One region of the Priestia sp. 179-F W1.4 NHS genome, then DNA from elsewhere that is predicted to be linked to it. Evidence: riboswitches for the same ligand, from Rfam matches in the RefSeq annotation. Region 1 holds a riboswitch; the other holds the start of a gene.

The links. A riboswitch is a leader RNA that binds a small molecule or an ion and turns the genes downstream of it on or off. The one in region 1 is predicted to bind glycine.
Region 2: another riboswitch for glycine. It lies ahead of gcvT (glycine cleavage system aminomethyltransferase GcvT); the one in region 1 lies ahead of ACH0CI_RS23560 (amino acid permease).

The regions. Positions count from the first base shown of each region.
Region 1 covers NZ_JBIQFF010000007.1:134,810-138,169, reverse strand. The annotation lists gene ACH0CI_RS23565 (PAS domain-containing sensor histidine kinase) at 1-450, opposite strand, end outside; gene ACH0CI_RS23560 (amino acid permease) at 730-2,073, opposite strand; glycine riboswitch at 2,233-2,313, opposite strand; gene ACH0CI_RS23555 (FAD-binding oxidoreductase) at 2,513-3,360, opposite strand, start outside.
Region 2 covers NZ_JBIQFF010000001.1:405,009-408,368, forward strand. The annotation lists gene ACH0CI_RS02075 (DEAD/DEAH box helicase) at 1-678, opposite strand, end outside; glycine riboswitch at 859-951, shown strand; gene gcvT (glycine cleavage system aminomethyltransferase GcvT) at 1,164-2,264, shown strand; gene gcvPA (aminomethyl-transferring glycine dehydrogenase subunit GcvPA) at 2,285-3,360, shown strand, end outside.

The DNA.
Region 1 (3,360 bases):
TGAAACGACATCGCTTAAATATATTTTTTTAGTTCGCAGCGCTTCTTGAAAATATTTTCTTTTACTTAAGTTCACGTGCTTCATACTCTTTAAATCATCTGGGTAATAATGCTCCACATACCCTTTTGTATTAAAAATGGTTCCGCTATCGATATACGGTGAAATATTAACTATTTTCTGCAGTTCTTTGTCTATCTCTTGTTCATCATCTGATAAAAAAATAGGATCTTGCTGTACCTCGTCGCCCAAGCTCCAAATATCTTTAATAACGATGTTAATTTGCTCTTTCATTCTCTTGACGGTTTTATCAGTTACCTGTCGATATTGATCTTGAGAAATATTAGGCAGCATCACTCTTGAAACTATAAACATTAGCGTCAGTACGGTACAAATAAGAAGCACATTAATCGTGAAGATTTTCCAAAACGTATGAGATTTAAACCATTTCATGTTTGTTCACCTTAATTCAATGAAGTCTACCTCCATTGTACTGCAAAATGAAAACTTTTCCATGTAAATGATAGAATTCCACCTTTAGACATAGAAGAAAAGCATTTGGTTCTACATTACTATCAGAAAACTATGAGCTTTTTCACTGTATTTTCTGCTAAAATTTTTTTAGGGTTCTTATATAAACTTTGCTTACTGCATTTTCTTCATACAGTAGAAATCAATTATCTATCTTCCAATAAAAAGACCCCATCACGAAATGATGAGGTCACCCATTTACTATTTCTTCTTCCTTCTAGCTCCGTAAAAACCAAATAAGAGAATAAACCAAACGGGTGTCAACAATAAGGCTGGGCGCGTCGCATCAGAAAACAGCATAATAATAAGAATCACTGCAAACAACGCTAGCACAACATAGTTTATAAATGGTGTTAACGGTGCTTTGAATGTTGATGCTGCATGCAGCTGCGGACGTGTTTTTTTATATCTTAGATGGCAAATCAAAATGATACTCCACACCCAAATGAAACAAATAGCGCTGATGGTTGTTACGATGCCAAAAGCTTGATCTGGTATCAGTTTGCTTAACAAAGCTCCCGCCGAGATAACCAGCGTAGATACAAACAATCCGTTGCTTGGTACGTGGTTTTTGTTCAGTTTTGCAAACGTAGATGGCCCTTGATCATTTTTACTTAAGTTATATAAGATACGGCTTGTTGAAAACATTCCGCTATTACAAGCAGAAGCGGCTGAAGTTAATACAACAAAATTAATAATTCCAGCAGCAAGCGGAATTCCGACTAAACTAAAGGTTTTAACAAATGGGCTTTCTGCTGCATTCAATTCCATCCACGGGTTAATAAATAAAAGGACGATAAGCGCTCCAACATAGAAAAATAAGATTCGCAGCGGAATTTTATTAATCGCCGATGGAATATTTTTTTGGGGATTTGATGTTTCCGCTGCCGATACCCCTACCAATTCAACCCCGACGTATGCGAAAATAACCATTTGGAATGAAAGTAAGAAACCTGAAACACCGTTTGGAAACAGTCCTCCATGATTCCAAAGATTTTGAACCGTAACGGATCCTGCATCTGTTTTAAATCCGATTACCAGTAAAATAACGCCAATAACAATTAACGCAAGAATCGTAATAACCTTTATTAAAGCAAACCAAAACTCTAATTCTCCAAATAATTTTACGGTTAATAAGTTAAGTCCTAATAAAATGATTACACAAATAAGTGCAGGAATCCACTGAGGAATATTGAACCAATATTTCACATATACGCCAACGGCAATCACATCAGCCATAGCTGTCATGATCCAGCAAAACCAGTACGTCCACCCTGTGACAAATGAAGCCCATGGTCCAAGATACTCTTCAGCAATATCTGTTAACGATTGATAACCTGCTTTAGACAGCAGTAGTTCTCCTAGCGCTCTCATCACAAAGAAAAGCGCAATACCCACAATTAAATAAGCAAAGATGATAGAGGGACCTGCAAGCTGTATGGCTTTACCAGAACCTAAAAATAATCCCGTCCCAATGGTTCCTCCAATCGCGATTAGCTGAACATGACGATTGGATAAATCCCTCTTTAATTCTCGTTGTTCCAACTCTAACTCCTCCTAACAATAAAACCTTTGATGCGATCGTGCGGACTACAAAATAAAGTCCAATAAAAAAAGAGATTGGATGCGCTCCAATCTCATGGTCATAAGAATAACAAATATTATGGTACATGCTACCAATTAGTAACATGCCAAATAAATATCCGGTACTCTTCTGTCCTTTTGCCTGAGATTGTGAACCCTTCGGCGTCGCGAAACTATCGCGATCTCTCCAGAAGCTGCTCCTGCTATAGTGTGATCCATAGCAATCATAGCTTTCTACGTATTAAATTTTCCGATCAAGATAATGACTGTCGAATAGTTGTTTATTCTAATACCAGTTGGATGCTTTGTCAACAAGAAAGATGACTTTCATTTATTTACCTTCTTCGAAAGAAGGTAATGAAACAGGTTCAATCGTCAACTTAGTATCCTTTTCTACATGCTACCTGAGTCCCTGCGGAAACCTAAATACGTTAAATGGATCGTACTTTTTATTTACTCTTTCTAACCGCTCTGCGTTGTCTCCAAAATACTCATACTCGTAGTTTCTAAGGTTGCTGATAGGGAAATTCACATAGGAGCCTTTCGTAATACGTTTAATATATTGAAATCGCTTATACAGCCACTCTCTGTTTGCTCGTGCAAACGCATCGTCTGTCCATACAGATTGAAAGCCCAGAATATATCTAGCGTTTCTGTAAAAGAAGGCCGTTTCTCTGTTACCAACACTGCGAATTTCTCCTCCTAGTGCATAAAAAGAAATCGCGGCGTAAACGGACCCTTCTGCTGGACGCTGTATGAGATCTGCAAGATTTTCAAGCTCGCCAACTGAATAACTTCTTTGCACAAATCTTCCCGTTGACTTAAATTTTTCAGACGGAGGATAGGTTGCTTCTATCTTTTGTACCGCTTCAAGAAAAGATAATGACTCTAGCTCGACTCGGAACCCCTCCACCTCTGCAAAAGGCTGCAAGATCTTTCGAGCTCTTTCTGGAGATCCGTAAAAGAAGCCGTTCGCAAATATGCCCAATCCTTCCCCTTCTGCATTATAAAAACTGGCAACTAGCGTCATACGTTTGTCCAATTCAGGCAGCCAGCTTTGCCATATATTCATCACTTGTGCCTGTTTTTCTCTTGTAGTACCTACATAAAAGAAGCGAACAAGCGTCACAGAGCTGTTCGTCGGTTTTGGAAGCTGAAACGTCATGCTTGCCACAACGCCAAAATTACCGCCACCAGCACCTCGGCATGCCCAAAAAAGATCCGCGTTACACGATTTGTTTGCTTTAA
Region 2 (3,360 bases), on a different contig from region 1:
GAGATGGCCAGGCTTTAAAAGAGAGACTAAGTTGAAAATTTCTTCAATTCGATTTTGAATCGGTGTTGCGGTTAGCAACAGACAAAATTTCTTTTTCAGGCTTTGAACAAATTCATAGTTTTTTGTTTTGTTGTTTTTAAGTTTATGAGCTTCATCAATGATGATGAGGTCGTAGTCTTGTTCTAGCACAATTTCTCGATGAGGAGAACGTTTTGCTGTATCAATTGAAGACACAACGATGTCACACTGATCCCACACATATGATTTTCTTTGAGGGACCGCGGGAATATAAAATTTTTGATTCAATTCCATAGCCCACTGTGAAACAAGCGAAGCTGGAACTAAAATGAGAACTTTTTTAACAAGCCCGCGAATCATATATTCCTTCAAAATTAACCCTGCTTCAATCGTTTTCCCTAGTCCTACTTCATCTGCTAAAATGGCTTTCCCATTCATTGTTTCGACTACTTGTTTGGCTACTTCGAGCTGATGAGGAAGCGGCGTTAAATCGGCTAGATGTTTTGGGCTTTGTAGCCCTTCAAATTCTGAGATAAGCGTTTGGTCTTCTATTTCATAGGCAAGTTTATACAAATCCCATGCAGACCAAGGGCCGTCTTGCTCCAATTTAGTTGAGAAGGCTGCTTCCCATGTTTCATCGATGTTTAATTTCACTTTCATGATAAAAATGCTCCTTTGTAAAAAATTTTTATTGAACAAATGATAAGAATCAGGTAGGATAAAAATATATTTAGAAAATTTGAAAAAGAAAATAGATTAGCACTTTACAAATGATTGTGTGAATAAAGATAGATACATCTTTCAGTAGTATGCCCAACTTTACCAACTTTATAGAAGCGAATGACGACACGGGGAGAGACTACTTGAATGTAGCGCCGAAGGAGCAAGCAATAAAATTGTGAATCTCTCAGGCAAAAAGACTCTTGTTTGACGCAGCTCTGGAGAGTGTCTATGCGTTTATAGACCACCCACGAGGCAAACCTATTCGTTTATAGGTAAACTTTCAGGTGAAAAGGACAGAGACTTCCTACTAAATACAGTAGGGGGTTTTCTGTCCTTTTTTGTTTGGATACATAGTGATCCCCACACTATTTGAAAACTCCCCGTTATGAAAAGTTTCACGTGAAAAAGAGGAGGACATAAATATGACAACAGAATTACACAAAACGCCGCTTTATGATACCTATCAAAAATATGGTGCCAAAACAATTGATTTTGGAGGATGGGCTCTTCCCGTTCAATTTTCTTCTATTAAAGAAGAGCATGAAGCTGTACGTACAAAGGCAGGTCTTTTTGATGTCTCTCATATGGGAGAAATTCTTGTGACAGGAGCTGATAGCTTAGCTTTTCTTCAGCATACGATGACAAATGACGTTTCTACCCTTGTAGATGGAAAAGCGCAGTATACGGCTATGTGTTATGAAGACGGAGGCACGGTAGATGATTTGCTGATTTATAAAAAAGCAGATCAAGAGTATTTGCTGGTCGTAAACGCTGCTAATATTCAAAAAGACTATGAGTGGCTTGTGTCTCACAAGCAAGGAGATGTAACGCTCGTTAATCAATCTGATGAAACTGCGCAGCTAGCATTACAAGGTCCTTTAGCAGAAAAAGTTTTACAAACGTTAACGAATGAAAATTTAGCTTCATTAAAGCCATTTACATTTGCTGATGATGTAGAAGTAGCGAATGTAAATGCTCTCGTTTCACGTACTGGATATACCGGAGAAGATGGTTTTGAAATTTATTGTTCTTCAGCTGACGCCTCTCACTTGTGGACGGCTATTTTAGAAGCAGGAAGTGAGGACGGTGTGTTGCCTTGCGGACTAGGAGCTCGCGATACGCTTCGTTTTGAAGCTACTTTGGCTTTATATGGCCAAGAGCTTTCAAAAGATATTACGCCCATTGAAGCTCGAATTGGATTTGCAGTAAAGACGAACAAAGACAGCTTTATTGGAAAAGAAGTGTTAAAAGAACAGCGTGAAAGCGGGGCACCTCGTAAGCTGGTAGGAATTGAAATGATTGATAAAGGTATACCAAGACACGGTTACGAAGTATTTGCAGATGAAGAACAAATTGGATTTGTGACAACAGGTACACAGTCACCGACATTAAAGAAAAACATCGGTTTAGCGCTATTATCAGCAGAGTATACAGAGCTTGGTCAAGAAGTGGAAGTGCAGGTTCGGAAAAAACGCTTAAAAGCAAAAGTGGTTTCAACACCTTTTTATAAACGTTCAAAGTAAGCTTTGGGGAGGAATTTAACATGTTACATCGCTATTTACCAATGACAGAACAAGATCAGCAGCAAATGTTAGCAGCAATTGGTGTTTCATCTGTTGATGATTTATTTTCAGATATTCCGCAGCGCGTTCGTTTTCAAGGAGAATACAATATTAAAAAAGCGGCTTCAGAGCCTCAGCTGTTAAAAGAATTAAATAATATGGCTGCAAAAAATGCTCATTTGAAAGAATATTCTTCTTTTTTAGGAGCGGGAGTTTATGATCATTACATGCCGGTTATTGTTGATCATGTTATTTCTCGTTCGGAATTTTATACGGCCTATACTCCGTATCAGCCAGAAATTTCTCAAGGAGAACTTCAGGCCATCTTTGAATTTCAAACAATGATTTGTGAGTTAACGGGGATGGACGTGGCCAATTCTTCTATGTATGACGGAGGAACTGCTTTAGCAGAAGCCGCTATGCTCAGTGCGGGTCAAACGAAAAAGAAAAAAGTACTTGTCTCTGCGGCCGTTCACCCTGAGTCAAAAGATGTGTTAAAAACGTATGCGAAGGGTCAATACATTGAAGTGGTAGAAATCCCTGCAGCAGACGGCGTAACAGATATGATTGCATTAGAAAAAGAAATGGGAAGTGACGTGGCAGCTGTTATTGTCCAGTATCCAAATTTCTACGGACAAATCGAGCCGTTAAAAGAAATTGAAGAAATTATTCATCAAGAAAAATGTATGTTTGTGGTTTCAAGCAATCCTTTATCATTAGGTTTACTTACGCCTCCTGGAGAATTTGGAGCTGATATTGTCATTGGAGATGCACAGCCATTTGGTATTCCAAGTCAATTTGGAGGCCCGCACTGCGGATACTTTGCAACTACGTCTAAGCTTATGCGAAAAATTCCAGGACGATTAGTAGGGCAAACGGTGGATGAAAACGGTAAGCGAGGGTTTGTTTTAACCCTTCAAGCGCGTGAGCAGCATATACGCCGTGATAAAGCGACGTCTAACATTTGTTCAAATCAAGCGTTAAATGCTTTAGCAGCATCAGTTGCAATGACAGCTTTAGGCAAGCAAGGTGTAAAAGAAATGGCGCTGCAAAACTT